2 regions of the Metabacillus sp. 22489 genome follow, and region 1 is predicted to be linked to the other one. Evidence: riboswitches for the same ligand, from Rfam matches in the RefSeq annotation. Region 1 holds a riboswitch; the other holds the start of a gene.
The links. A riboswitch is a leader RNA that binds a small molecule or an ion and turns the genes downstream of it on or off. The one in region 1 is predicted to bind lysine.
Positions count from the first base shown of each region.

Region 1 (7,950 bases):
AAGATAATAATACTAACATTTCTTACTACATCTGTTCCTTCTGTTAAATATTTTAGTGGGATACTATGGACGACAATCCATTTATTTTTATGAGATTGATTGACACTAATTAATGTCCTGTCATTAGCAGTTGTCGTCCGAAAGCTTCCGTTTAGCAGCGGAAAATGATTCAACTCTGTATAAACTTTACCGATCTTGGCTTGATCAGTGTGAAAAATAATTTGCCCCTGCTGATCCATCATCCACATCGTTGCATTCTCTTCTTCGTCAACATCTTTAAGAACTTCTTTAATAAAGTTAACTTGTACGGCTAAAATCAATGTACCAAGATTATTTCGATTATCTAAATCTTTAATATTTTTAACAAGAAGTATATATGGTGGATTTCCCTGAAACGTTAAGTCAACTTGATGAGGCAGCAGAATTTTAACATTTGCATCAAAATCATGTGGCTCACCATATGGAAGAAATTCATTTTCAAAATTAAAACCTTCATAATTCAGTTTCGTGCTAATAAAAGTTCGGTTATTCGATAGCAAAAAGGCACCAAGTATATCTGAATTTGTTCCATCTAAATACGTATTTGACAAAAAATTTTCTACCGTAAATTTATCTTCTAGCAAAGCAGATTTTTCTTGGTAGGGACTACCGCGTAATACTTTAAGAACATCACTAGAATTATAAATTAAATTAGACAGATTTTCTAAATCACTTATCTCATTCTCAATATTTTGATTCGCTTGCTTTAGAAGTCTAGGAATATATTCCCCAACTTCTTCTTCAATAGATTTTATATTTTGATAGTAGATTGCTAATCCTAAAAAAGCCATTGGTATAAAGGTTAGGAGAACATATGTGATCAAAAGCTTCGTTTTTAATGGTAGATTGATGATTCCTTTTGTCTCCCATTTTTTAAAAATCATATTCGTCGATATTCTCCTTTGTTATATCTATTGGGTTGCCCATAATGATCGTATCATCCTCAACTTTTACAACACCTACATTTGGCAATCGTTGGTTATCTGTTATTGGTTTTCCGTCTAAGCTTTCCTTCATCACACTTACTGTTAAATAGCCTAGACGTTTTGGACTCCAAAGTGTAATCATTTCAGCAGAACCATCTTTTATAAAAGTTCGCATCAGGTTTGGTGTAGATAGTCCTACTACTTTTACCTTTCCTACTTTCTTTAAGTCTTTTACAGCTTGTGCTGCTGCAGGAGGTCCAACAGAAGTGCTACCAATTATCCCTTTTATGTCCGGATACTTAGTCAAGAGCTGTTTAGCTGCTGAATATGCCTTATTTGGGTTATCTTCTGCTTCTATAATTTCAACAAGTGACATTTCCGGATAATTCTCCAATTGGTGAATTTTCATCCACCTTATCCATCCATTCGAATTAGCCGCCTCACTTGAGTCAGTTATGATTGCATATTTTCCCTTTTCTTCAAGTTGTGCTGCTAATATATCAACTACATGTCTACCAATAATCTCGGGGTCAACCATACTAATATATAATTGTCGGTACTTTGGATTCGTATCGGAGTCCCACGTAAAAACCTTGATTCCCCTTTCTTTTGCTTTCTCCATAGCAGGACCAATTTTTTCCGGATCAATTGCCGACACCGCAATAGCATCCACACCCATCTCAATAAAACCTTCAATCAATTCTACCTGTTGTTTCCAATCCATCATAATTGGTCCCTGATAAAGGACATTAATCCCCATATCAGAGCCTGCCTCTATTGCCCCTTCTTCTGCAGCATTGAAATAAGGAATTCCATCAACCTTAGGTATGATCGCAACGGTATACTTACTTGTTGATTGGCTATTTGCTTCTTCGTGTTTATCTTCCCCATCATAGATGACCTCATATTTGTTTCGATCTGATAACATCCCAAAACATCCTGTTAATAAAGGAAAAAACATGAGGAGCAATAGTAGTCTAGACGTCATCATAATCCTCCCTGTTATCATGATTCTTTATTATAAAAAGTGAAATGAGATATATTCCTATAAATTTCTCTTAATACATAAATTTATAGCGCTTTCATTTTTCCTAACCAATGGAATAGCTTCCTATTAATAATACCTTACAGGATATGGTATCGATTTCTTAAAACCTACGATATTCTTATTCACTTCAAAAATAAGTTTCTCTTTTTCAACAAAATCTGTCAACAATAAAAAGTTTACAGGAAAATAATCGGATGGAGGCATTAGGGTATGTCATTTTCCTGTTAAACCTGCTTCAATAGTCACTTTTTATTTTCAAAACAACTTATTTTAAACCTATCATTACACATTGTACAAGGAGAAAATCTAAAAGTTTACATAATATAATTGCAGTTAAGTATTTATTTTATCCAATGATATCATTCAAAAGTTTCACTTCATAGAAAAACACCTCCACGAGTCACTAAGTACCCTTGGAGGTGTTCAGTTTATTTTAAGGTCCGTTTTAAAAATTCCTTTGTTCGTTCCTGGGTCGGATTATTGAAAATTTGCTCTGGTGCTCCTTCCTCTGCAATGACTCCTTTGTCCATAAAGACGATTCGGTCAGAAACCTCCCTGGCAAATTCCATTTCATGAGTAACAATAAGCATCGTCAAACCAGTATGAGCTAGCTCCTTCATGACCTTTAAAACCTCACCAACCATTTCTGGATCTAGCGCTGATGTTGGTTCATCAAATAGCATCACATCTGGGTCCATTGAAAGAGCTCGCGCAATCGCTACACGCTGCTTTTGTCCACCTGATAACTGCTTTGGCTTCGCATTGACGTATTTGTCCATGCCAACGATTTTCAAATATTTCATTGCTACTTGCTCTGCTTCTTCTTTAGAACGTTTTAATACTTTGACTTGTCCAACGATACAATTGTTAAGAACATTGTGGTTGTTAAACAAATTAAACTGTTGAAAAACCATCCCTAGCTTTCTGCGGTACATAAAAATATCATGATTATCATCTAATATATTTTCTCCATTATAGATAATTTGGCCGCCACTTGGTTTCTCTAATAAATTAATACAGCGAAGAAGCGTTGATTTACCAGACCCTGATGAACCGATAATACTTACGACTTCTCCTTTACTTACTGAAAAGTCAATATCCTTTAATACCTCATGAGTTCCAAAGGATTTGCTCAAATGCTGGATTTCAATTACCTTTTCCATGTCCTCGCCTCCTTTGAAAAATTACATCCCTTTAGTATGTGTAGTTTTTAATTGGTTTTCCGAGCCTATTATTGTGTAATTTTCTGAACCCTCTAGTCTTCTTTCTAAATATAAAAGAATTCTTGTCACAATAAATGTCATGACAAAATAGATTAAACATGCGACAAAGAATGATTCGAAATATCTAAAATTGTTACCAGCGACAGATTTTGTTAAGAAATACAACTCTGAAACCGAAATAACGTTCAACACAGATGTATCTTTAATATTAATGACAAATTGGTTACCAGTTGCCGGTAAAATGTTGCGGATAACCTGAGGTAACACGACATTCCACATTGTTTGGAAATGATTCATCCCAATTGCCTGTGCTGCTTCAAATTGTCCTTTTTCGATTGATACGACACCACCGCGGACAATTTCTGCCATATATGCACCTGTATTAATCGAAACGACGATAACAGCTGCAAGCAATGGATTCATATCGATATTAAATGCCATAGCAGAACCGTAATAAATAACCATAGCTTGAACGATCATTGGTGTTCCGCGGAAAAACTCAATATATATTGATAAAATGATATTAATTATTTTCAGAAGTACTTTTTTTAATCCACGTTCAGGGACTGGTATTGTTCTAATAACCCCTGCAAATAATCCGATCGCTGCACCAATAATTGTTCCGATGAGAGCAATGAAAAGAGTCATCCCTGCTCCTTTAAGGAACATCATCCAGTTTTCGGAGATAATTTTTATAATCCACTCGAAGCTCATCTTTCTCCCCCTTTTATCATCCAAAATGTGCAAGCGTCTTATTTATAGCTTTAAGAAAATAAGACACATAAGAATAGAAGGTATGATAAACCTTCCATTCTTATGTTGCTTATCCCTTCTAGCCTCGCGCTTGTCACGATACACTAAAAAAGTAATAATTGGCTGTCTCAAAAGGGTCTGACCCCTGTAACAAACAGCAATATATAGAATGGTAAAACTTAGGTCCTATATATTTTGTTCCAGTGATCTGACCCTTTATTTTTGAGAGAGCACTTTTCCCAACTTTATTGTGCTGCAGGTTGGGTTTTAATCGCAGCATCCATTATTTCTGTACGCTCGTCTTCAGAAATACCTTTTAAAATTTCGTTAATCTTGTCAGTTAATTCACTATCTTTTTCAAGACCAACGGCGATTGCTGTATCATCTTCTGAAGTTTCAAAGCCATCTTCGAATTCAACCATTGCAAAGTTTTCATTTGCATCAGATGCACTTACTGCTTCAGGACGCTCTGAAACATACCCATCGATAATACCTGATTCAAGCGCTACCCGCATTGCCGGGAAGTTGTCCATAGCTGTTTCCTTTGAAACACCTTCAATTTGATCAATAACTGAGTAGTGGAATGTATTTAATTGGGCAGTTACTTTCGCACCTTTGAAATCTTGGATTGAAGTAGCTCCTTCATATTTGCTCCCTTTTTTAACGACCATTACAAGATTTGATTTGTAATAGTTATCAGAAAAATCGATTGTCTTTTTACGTTCTGCCGTTGGGGACATCCCAGCGATAATCGCATCGATTTTCCCTGATGTTAATGCAGGAACAAGCCCATCCCATTCTGTTTTAACAATTTCTAGTTTTTTCCCAAGTCCATCGGCAATTTTTTTCGCAATTTCAACATCATACCCACCAGCATATTCTGATGTTCCTGCAATTTTCACAGCGCCGTTTGAATCATCGTTTTGTGTCCAGTTAAACGGTGCATAGCCTGCTTCAAGACCTACTTTAAATGTATCTTTATCAGAGCTCCCTGCATTTGAATCATCATTTGATCCACAACCGGCTAATACAATCATTGCTGATAATAGCAATACGAAAAATAGTGATACTTTTTTTCTCATGTTTCCTTCTCCTCCTTGTTAATTAGGCATATAAATACAAAAAGCGACCCGAGATAAACTCAGATCGCACTTTATTGTCGTTGCCCTAAATCCCTCTTATTCCCAAATGAGATAGCACAACTCAATAAACTGGGGAGTTTATTGAGACAGTCCTACAGTTATTCACTGCAGGCCCAGCAAGTAGTCCCGAGATAATCCTACTCACTTCGGCGACATTTCCTTCTCAAAAGCTTCATTGCTTCTCAAACTCCACTTAAGACTGTTAAATATCGCGCCTCTACCTCACATAGTAGTGAGGATTTTTCATTCAATTTTCTATTTACTAGGCTACAATAACTATAGCATTCTGTCAAGCTTTAAAACTATGATACAATAGTTTTAAAGCTGGGAATATTTTCTTACAACTTAATTAACATATGTCATGCATTTTTATATAATATTATTTCTCGAAAAGTTTATTCGTTTTTCTTCCCTTTTTAGGTAATAGGTATTTATCTACATACATTTCTACAATTCTCCACCAACAATGGCAATATCCTGTCTTGTCGGATCAAACCTTTGCCCTTTCCACGCTAAGGTCGTTTGAATAAAGCCTAATGAATCTGCATTGTATTGACCTGCAATTCTTTGATAGGCCAAAAGCTCATAAATCCCATCTCGATTAAAATCAATTGGATAAAGTCCTGATAATGGATTGACCCATCCATTGATCGGCTTCTTTAACTTTCCTTGATTAGTATATATTTCGTTTAAATATTCAGTTCCCTTATACTGTAAATCAAGAATATACTTTTCCTTTAATTCAAGGCTAGTTACATTCACTTTATAGTGATCTTGATAAGCTACATTATACTTAAACCTTTTATTGAATTCTTCATCATGAAAAATCTCTTTATATTGTCCACGATGGTACATAAACAATTCTGCATAAATTGTTCCACCACTTCCACCCGTGTCAGAAATGACTAAAATATCCTCCGCTCTATCACCTGTAAAGTCACCAAGAAATAAGGTTGGATTATAACCTTGATTATGTTGTAATGGGATTTGTGTTTGCTTTTGAGTACGTCCATTTTGTACAACCAAGGTAAGATCTTGTAAATATGGACTATCTGGTGTTTTTCTACCGGAAAGAATGACGTGATCACCTACCCCATCTCCATCAACATCACCAATTTTTTGTGCTAAAATGGTGTTCATTTGTCTTCGATAGGTTCCTTGCCACCTCGAATCCTGATAGGTAAAAGGATCTCTAGCGACATTTTCCATACTCTTACCTGCATCATAAAAACTATTTCTACCTGCAATATACCAATTATTTGGATAACATGTTAACCATCTCTGCTCTTTCATGTATCATCATCCCACCAATCACATTTTCCGTGCTATTAAAAGTATATGCAGGCAAAATGCTTAGGTTAAAAGTTCATTTTTTACCAGGAGGGTGAAACAAAGAATGATTTTCCCACCAACAACTTACTTCACTATAATAATCAATATTTAACAGATAAAACGCATTGGACAATGATTACTTTTTTTAGACTAAAAATCATTTTGAAACAATAAAGCTGTCTCTCATTCAAAGACAGCTACTAAAAATTAATTCACATCTATACTACTAAAATAATCGTGATTTAAGATAATGATAAACACCATCTTCATCACAAGTGAAATCAGTTACTTCATTGGCAAGTTCTTTAATATGTTCTGGTGCATTTTTCATTGCAACAGCAAAGCCCACATATTGGAGCATTGGAATATCATTGTTGCTATCTCCAATTGCCATAATATCTTTCTCTGATAGATTAAATCTTGTAAGCATCTGCTGAATACCTGTTGCTTTATTTACATCGGCAACCATTAATTCAACATTATGCAGTGAGGAGGGTGACATTGAAAAGTCAATTTCCTTCTTTAATTGCTCAAGCTCATTAATCCATTGCTTAATATGCTCCTTTGTTCTAGCAAAAAAATAAAATTTAGAGAATTTATTCCCTACTAATTCCTCTGCCCAATCAATTTCTTCTTTTATCGCTTGCTTACGGGAAAGCCATTCATTAATTCCAACACTTTCTGGTTTTGGATCACGTATTTCATCCAAAACATACTGCTTGTCCTGTTTTAATGTAATTCGCGATGCTCCATAAGGGAAAAGCTCATAATAGATTTTAAAATCTCGAGCTTTGTTAATTACTGCTTCAACTAATTCGCGTGAAAGGGAATGTTCGAAAACAATCTCCTCCCCAATATATCCTGCCATTCCGTTTGATGTAATATAACCATCAACCTCGAATCCTTCAGGGACTACAGCTTCAATTTCATCATATGATCGACCAGTCGCTATAAAAACATATGTCCCATTATTACGTATAGCATCAATGATTTCTTTTGTATGTAAACTTACCTTATTATAATGATTTAAAATAGTCCCATCCATATCTAAGAAGATAGCTTTAGGTTTAAATACCACGATGATTCCTCCTGTTAATTAATGAGTTTACTAGTTAAGTATACACTTTGCATGTATGCCCCTCAATGATACCTGCTACGAAACTCGTATTAAATCCTTACTTAATTCTTAACCGTTTGAATTTATTAAAAGATTTATAATGCTAAGTATGCTTTCAAACATAAATATTTTAAAAAAGCAAAATTTTAGATATCAGCGGTAAATAGCACCCACATATAAGAAAAGAGGTATTTTTCATAAAAATTAACAATGAAAAACGATAGCAATAATAATGTTAATATACTAGTTGCAATAAATTCCTTCGTCTTTGATGTACATTCAATTCTTATTTGCTTCGGTAACTGATATAATTTCAGCCTCTCTTCCATAATCATTGCGAATCGTTTTTCTTGCTTCTACAGGTGTTCTT
Region 1 covers NZ_JBQENT010000020.1:2,714-10,663, forward strand. Annotated here, with positions in the region: gene ACTJJ9_RS13085 (cache domain-containing sensor histidine kinase) at 1-923, opposite strand, end outside; gene ACTJJ9_RS13090 (autoinducer 2 ABC transporter substrate-binding protein) at 913-1,953, opposite strand; gene ACTJJ9_RS13095 (amino acid ABC transporter ATP-binding protein) at 2,442-3,176, opposite strand; gene ACTJJ9_RS13100 (amino acid ABC transporter permease) at 3,198-3,950, opposite strand; gene ACTJJ9_RS13105 (transporter substrate-binding domain-containing protein) at 4,235-5,071, opposite strand; lysine riboswitch at 5,176-5,359, opposite strand; gene ACTJJ9_RS13110 (hypothetical protein) at 5,579-6,424, opposite strand; gene ACTJJ9_RS13115 (HAD family hydrolase) at 6,690-7,541, opposite strand; gene ACTJJ9_RS13120 (hypothetical protein) at 7,860-7,950, opposite strand, start outside.

Region 2 (7,950 bases), on a different contig from region 1:
ACAATTGTAAAAGAGGTTGTTCGAAAAGCAACTGAAAGTGTTGATTTATCGGAAGCAAAAGTGATTATCGCTGGTGGTCGAGGAGTGAAAAGTGAAGAAGGATTTGAACCACTTAAAGAATTGGCTCATGTCCTTGGCGGTGCTGTAGGTGCATCGCGTGGGGCATGTGATGCTAATTATTGTGACTATTCATTGCAGATAGGTCAAACAGGGAAGGTTGTGACGCCTGATCTGTATATTGCTTGTGGAATTTCCGGGGCAATACAACATTTAGCTGGAATGTCAAATTCAAAAGTTATTGTCGCAATCAATAAAGATCCAGAGGCAAATATTTTTAATGTGGCTGATTATGGAATTGTTGGTGATTTATTTGAGGTTGTCCCATTATTAACGGAAGAAATTAAGGCGTTAAAGCTAAATGTAAATAGTTAAAAAACTCTATAATCAATTAAAAAACTAATAATGATGAAATTCATGTTTTGAACAGGAAACATAGGGGAAAATAGATTTGAAGCAAAATAATAGCTAACTTTTAAAGTCGATGCTATACTTTAATCATATTTACCCCACAATTTTTAGGAGGAATTACAATGGCAATAACACATGTTACAGATGAAACATTTACAAATGAAACAAGCGAAGGTGTTGTACTAGTTGATTTTTGGGCACCATGGTGCGGACCTTGTAAAATGATTGCTCCAGTATTAGAAGAGCTCGATTCTGATATGGGAGATAAAGTGAAAATTGTAAAAGTTGATGTTGACGAAAACCAAGAAACAGCTGGTAAATACGGTGTAATGAGTATTCCAACACTACTTGTCTTAAAAGATGGAGAAGTTGTTGATAAAGCTGTTGGCTATCAACCAAAAGAAGCATTGGCTGATGTTTTAAATAAACATGTTTAAAAAAATTGGATTGACATTTGTCAGTCCTTTTTTTAATCTGCTTAAAGGAAAACTTTGCATTGATTACGTATAGTTAACATAGCTGAAATGAGCGAAATCTGATACGATAAAGAGGTGTTTTGTTTTTTGTTATGGACTGTAATCCGCCAATATAATTTTATCGAATACGATTATGTTTGCGGATTAACGTCTATAAAATTTGAAAAAAGGAGTGTTTGCTATGATTGATCATATAAAGGAAAAGCTTGCACTTCTTCCTGATCAACCAGGATGCTATATCATGAAAGATCGCCAAGGTACGGTCATTTATGTAGGGAAGGCAAAAGTATTAAAAAATCGTGTTCGTTCGTATTTTACAGGATCACATGACGGAAAAACACTTCGTTTAGTGAATGAGATTGTTGATTTTGAATACATTGTAACGTCCTCGAATATAGAAGCATTAATTTTAGAATTGAATCTTATAAAAAAATATGATCCAAAATATAATGTAATGCTAAAGGATGACAAAACATATCCGTTTATTAAAATAACAAATGAACGTCATCCTCGATTAATTGCAACGAGACAAGTAAAAAAGGATAAAGGAAAGTACTTTGGTCCTTATCCAAATGTACAGTCAGCGAGAGAAACTATTAAATTATTGGACCGATTATACCCTCTTCGTAAATGTTCAACAATGCCTGATCGGGTATGTCTATATTATCATATGGGTCAATGCCTAGCTCCATGTGTAAATGATATATCAGAAGAAACGAATCGAGAAATGGTTGAGGAAATTACTAAATTTTTAAATGGTGGATATAAAAAGATAAAAGAAGAGCTCCAAGAGAAAATGACTACGGCTGCAGAGCAATTAGAATTTGAACGTGCACAGGAGTATCGAGATCAAATTATTCACATTGAAGCGACGATGGAAAAACAAAAAATGACAATGAATGATTTTGTTGATAGAGATGTCTTTGGGTATGCTTATGATAAAGGATGGATGTGTGTCCAAGTATTTTTTATTAGACAAGGGAAATTAATTGAACGCGATGTGTCAATGTTTCCAATTTATGATAGCCCAGAACAAGAATTTCTAACCTTTATTGGACAATTTTATTCAAAAGCAAATCATTTTTTACCAAAAGAGATTTTACTACCTGATAGTGTTGAAATTAAATTAGTTGAACAGCTGTTAGATGTATCAGCTCTTCAGCCAAAACGCGGTAAAAAGAAGGATTTAATATTACTTGCGCACAAAAATGCGAAGATTGCCTTGCAGGAAAAGTTTTCACTTATTGAAAGAGATGAGGAACGTACTATTAAAGCTGTTGAAAACCTTGGAGATAAACTAGGTATCCATACTCCTCATCGAATAGAGGCGTTTGATAATTCAAATATTCAAGGAACAGATCCAGTATCGGCGATGGTAGTATTTGAAGATGGTAAGCCTGCAAAAAAATATTATCGTAAGTATAAAATCAAAGGTGTAAAAGGACCTGATGATTATGAATCAATGAGAGAGGTTGTACGACGTAGATATAGTCGTGTATTAAAGGAGGATTTACCACTTCCAGATTTAATTATTATAGATGGTGGTAAAGGGCATTTAGCTGCAGCACAGGATGTCCTAGAAAATGAGTTAGGTCTAGACATTCCAATCGCAGGTCTTGTGAAGGATGATAAACATAGAACTTCAGAACTAATAATCGGCTCACCTCCTGAATTTATTCCCCTTAATAGGAACAGTCAAGAATTTTATTTATTGCAAAGAATTCAAGACGAGGTTCATCGGTTTGCGATTACCTTTCATAGACAGCTCCGCGGGAAAAGTGCCTTTCAATCCATTTTGGATGATATTCCTGGTGTCGGTGCACAGCGGAAAAAAATGTTGCTTAAGCATTTTGGATCATTGAAAAAGATGAAAGAAGCAGATGTTGAACAATTCAAAGAAGCTGGGATGCCTGAGAATATTGCAAAGCAAATCTTTGAGCATTTGAGTGACAAATAGATTGAAGTTTTTGTGGTATTGTTAAAGTGCTTGCACTTTTCATTAAAGTTTGATAATCTTGTTAGTAATTTCATAGTATGATCGTTATTTATTGAATGAAGGTAGAGGTGCGAAATTCAAGAGTAGCCTGTTTGAGGAGGATGGTCTCCAATGAAAGCTGGTGAAAGGGAATTTTGCCGAAGCTGTTATAGTACCATTGCTATAATGGCTGGTTTTACATTTAACAGATGTAAAACTGTCAAGAAAATGTAATTTCTTGGAGAGCTATCTCATTGTGAAAGCGAAGTTTATTATTTTCGTTTTGTATAGCAATGGGATATTAATATCTCATTGCTTTTTTTGTTGCTTTTTTAGAAAATGAGTAAACGGTTAGTAGTAGCTTTTATGCCTTCTATCATACATGACTGAACATTAGAATAATCAATGAAGGGTGAGATTGTGTTGGGAATCATTGTCCAAAAATTCGGTGGAACATCTGTTGGATCTGCTGAAAGAATAATGCATGTTGCTAATCGTGTAATTCAAGAAAAACAAAGAGGAAATCAAGTGGTTGTTGTTGTATCTGCGATGGGAAAGTCAACAGATCAATTAGTTGATTTAGCAGGGAAAATAACATCAAAACCAAGTAAAAGAGAATTGGATATGCTCCTTACGACAGGAGAACAAGTAACGATATCCCTTCTAGCATTAGCCTTAATGGAAAAGGGATATGAGGCAATTTCTTATACTGGATGGCAGGCAGGTATTGAAACAGAAGAACAGCATGGGAATGCAAGAATTACAAATATTAATCCGGAAAAAATAAAAACAGAATTAGATAGAGGAAAAATCGTTGTTGTCGCTGGATTTCAAGGAGCCACAAAGGATGGCCAGATTACGACGCTTGGAAGAGGTGGTTCTGATACAACCGCAGTTGCTTTAGCTGCTGCTTTAGAAGCAGATAAATGTGATATTTATACGGATGTAACAGGTGTATTTACTACTGACCCTAGAGTAGTGAAAAATGCACGGAAATTAGCGGCAATTTCATACGATGAAATGTTAGAGTTAGCTAATTTAGGTGCAGGTGTACTTCATCCACGTGCAGTAGAATTTGCAAAGAATTATAAAATACCTTTAGAAGTACGTTCAAGTATGGAAGATGAAAGAGGAACAATTGTTGAGGAGGAAACGAGTATGGAGGAAAACTTAATCGTAAAAGGAATTGCATTTGAGGATCAGGTAACAAGAGTATCGGTTATAGGACTTCCAAATGAATTAACGACACTTTCTACAATTTTTTCAACGTTGGCAAGTCATGGTTTAAATGTTGATATTATTATTCAGAGCACAACGAATGATAAAAAAACAATCATCTCCTTTTCAATAAAAACAAGTGATCTTGACGAGACGATTTCAATTCTTGAGCAAGAAAAGAGCAGTTTGAAATATGAAAAAATTGAATCTGAATCCAATCTTGCAAAAGTCTCAATTGTAGGATCAGGTATGGTGTCAAATCCAGGAGTTGCTGCTCGGATGTTTTCAGTATTAGCTGATAATGGAATTGATGTAAAAATGGTTAGTACCTCTGAAATTAAAGTATCAACTGTCATTTCAGGTGAACAAATGGTTACAGCAGTAGATGCTCTACATAGTACGTTTGAGCTTTCGAAAGAAGCTTCACAAGTATAAAAAGAAAGAATAGGGTCTATCAATGGATAGACCCTTTATGTAAGAATAGAGCAAATGTACTATTGTCATTAAAATAAAGTTCTTTTTACTACTATCTATTTTCGTCATTTTCGTTCAGAACGTTTTCCGACAATTGGCGCTGATTCAATCTTATCTTTATGATCCCATTTAGCAGTAAAAATGACTTTTTTAGCACGCTTTTTGATTTGCTCATGAGTTTCGGTAATATAGCTATTAATTGTTTGAAGTTGCTCGGCTATAAATCCAGCTTCCAATTGGAAACTGCAATCATTATCTTTGCCTAAACGTAATGAAATGAGATCACCACTAAGCTCCAACTCCATTTCGTTTTTGTTTAGACTTAATACAGTTAAATTTCCCCAGCCGGCATTTTCAAAGAAAGATATCATTTCTTCTGTTGAGCTAAGCGGATATTTTCTTGCTAGTTCCTTCCCTGCCCAATAAAGCATATTGGAGTAGTCCTTACCTAAAATAGTTGGTATTAAGACTTCTCGGATTAGTTCATATCCAAAGGCAGGCGTCTGTAATTCTTTTAATTCTTCGTTTGTCAATTGTATGGATTGTTTATTCACGGTATTCCCCTCTTTCTATCGTTTATTATATAACAAGAACGATTATGAAAAACATGTAATATTAACTAAAATTGAAATAAACCTTATGATCTTTTAAATATACTGATAAAATAAATTTAAAGTAATTTCCGACTTATCGAAAAATTATAATTTATGTACGCGTTTTCTTGACGCTGTTCTTTTATGGGAGTAAAATGAATTTGTCACATTTAACTTGTAAAAGTTGTTGTAACAAAAATTTTTATGACCTGTAAAACCCATTTATATTTCCATATATTCATAGAATAAAGTTTTAATTTTTATTTGGAAAAAATTTGGGCTAATAAAAGAAATTAGTGAATCAAAAAGCGGGTGTATTATTGAAACTAGGGGGTATGTTTAATGGCTGGAAACAAAGAGTTTGTAAATCGAAGACTGCACTCTTTATTAGGCGTCATTCCTGTAGGGCTGTTTTTAGTTCAGCATCTTGTTGTCAATCACTTTGCTACAAGAGGTGCTGAAGCATTTAACAAGGCAGCACATTTTATGGAAATGCTACCATTCAGGTATGCGTTGGAAATTTTTATTATTTTCCTTCCACTTTTATACCATGCAATTTATGGTGTTTATATTGCATTTACTGCAAAAAACAATGTAACGAACTATGGCTACTTAAGAAATTGGCTATTTTTGCTTCAACGTGTTTCAGGAATTATCACTTTTATTTTTATTGCTTGGCACGTTTGGGAAACGAGAATAGCTGCAGCATTTGGACAAGAAGTGAACTATGATATGATGGCTTCTATTTTAAGTAGTCCTATTATGCTAGTATTCTATTTAGTTGGTGTTATATCTACAATTTTCCATTTTTCTAATGGATTATGGTCATTTGCAGTAAGCTGGGGAATTACAGTTACTCCTCGCTCACAACAGATTTCCACATATGTAACGCTTGCAATATTTTTAGCGCTTTCAATTGTAGGTGTTCGAGCAATCTTTGCATTCGTCTAATCGAGATCTTATCAATAGAAGCGATTAAAAGGAGTGGGGTTAATGAGTAAAAATAAGATTATTGTTGTCGGTGGCGGACTAGCTGGTTTAATGGCGACAATGAAGGCAGCAGAAGCTGGCGTTCAAGTAGATTTGTTTTCATTAGTACCAGTGAAACGTTCTCACTCTGTATGTGCACAGGGTGGAATAAATGGTGCTGTTAATACAAAAGGGGAAGGAGACTCTCCTTGGGAACATTTTGATGACACTGTTTATGGAGGAGACTTCCTAGCAAATCAGCCTCCTGTAAAGGCTTTAGCAGAGGCGGCACCATCTATCATACACTTATTTGACCGAATGGGTGTAATGTTTAACAGGACGCCTGAAGGATTATTAGACTTTAGACGTTTTGGAGGTACGCAATACCACAGAACAGCATTTGCAGGAGCTACGACTGGACAGCAGTTATTATATGCATTAGATGAACAAGTTCGCCGACATGAAGTTGCTGGACTTGTCACGAAATATGAAGGTTGGGAATTTTTAGGTGTAGTCCTTGATGACGATGGTGTCTGCCGCGGTATTACAGCACAAAACCTAACAACAATGCAGATTGAATCTTTCCGCTCAGATGCTGTTATTATGGCAACTGGTGGTCCTGGTATTATTTTTGGTAAATCAACAAACTCGATTATTAATACAGGTTCTGCTGCATCGATTGTCTATCAACAAGGTGTTACATATGCGAATGGTGAATTTATTCAAATTCATCCAACGGCAATCCCAGGTGATGATAAACTTCGTCTTATGAGTGAGTCTGCTCGTGGAGAAGGTGGACGAGTTTGGACATATAAGGACGGGAAACCATGGTATTTCCTTGAAGAAAAATATCCTGCTTACGGTAACCTTGTACCTCGTGACATTGCTACACGTGAAATCTTCGATGTTTGTGTCGAGCAAAAGCTAGGGATTAATGGGGAAAACATGGTATACCTTGATTTGTCACATAAGGATCCGAAAGAGCTTGATATAAAACTAGGTGGAATAATCGAAATCTATGAAAAATTCATGGGTGAGGATCCGCGTAAAGTACCTATGAAAATTTTCCCTGCTGTTCATTATTCAATGGGAGGACTTTGGATTGATTACGATCAAATGACAAATATCCCTGGATTGTTTGCTGCTGGTGAATGTGATTACTCAATGCACGGTGCGAATCGATTAGGAGCTAATTCGTTGTTATCAGCTGTTTACGGTGGTATGGTTGCAGGACCTAATGCTGTGAAATATATAAGTGGACTTGAAAACAGTGCAGAGGATTTATCATCTACCTTATATGATGGATATGTGAAGAAAGAAGAAGAGAAATGGAATCATATTATGGGACTAGATGGTAATGAAAATGCTTATGTCCTTCACAAGGAATTAGGAGAATGGATGACTGACAATGTAACAGTTGTTCGATACAATGATAAGCTATTAAAAACAGATGAAAAAATTCAAGAGCTGTTAGAAAGATATGAAAATATTAATATTAATGATACAGCTAAGTGGAGTAACCAAGGTGCTACATTTACACGTCAATTAAAAAATATGTTGCATTTAGCTCGGGTTATTACATTAGGAGCTTACAATCGTAATGAAAGCCGTGGAGCTCATTATAAACCTGAATTCCCAGAACGTAATGATGAGGACTTCTTAAAAACAACAATGGCTTCATTTACTGGTGAGGATTCTGCACCTAAGTTTGACTACGAAGATGTAGATGTATCATTAATTAAGCCACGTAAACGTGATTATTCAAAAAGCAAAAAGG
Region 2 covers NZ_JBQENT010000008.1:75,592-83,541, forward strand. Annotated here, with positions in the region: gene ACTJJ9_RS07060 (electron transfer flavoprotein subunit alpha/FixB family protein) at 1-432, shown strand, start outside; gene trxA (thioredoxin) at 591-905, shown strand; gene uvrC (excinuclease ABC subunit UvrC) at 1,126-2,901, shown strand; lysine riboswitch at 2,996-3,176, shown strand; gene ACTJJ9_RS07075 (aspartate kinase) at 3,343-4,572, shown strand; gene ACTJJ9_RS07080 (YslB family protein) at 4,677-5,165, opposite strand; gene ACTJJ9_RS07085 (succinate dehydrogenase cytochrome b558 subunit) at 5,547-6,155, shown strand; gene sdhA (succinate dehydrogenase flavoprotein subunit) at 6,198-7,950, shown strand, end outside.
Region 2: another riboswitch for lysine. It lies ahead of ACTJJ9_RS07075 (aspartate kinase); the one in region 1 lies ahead of ACTJJ9_RS13105 (transporter substrate-binding domain-containing protein).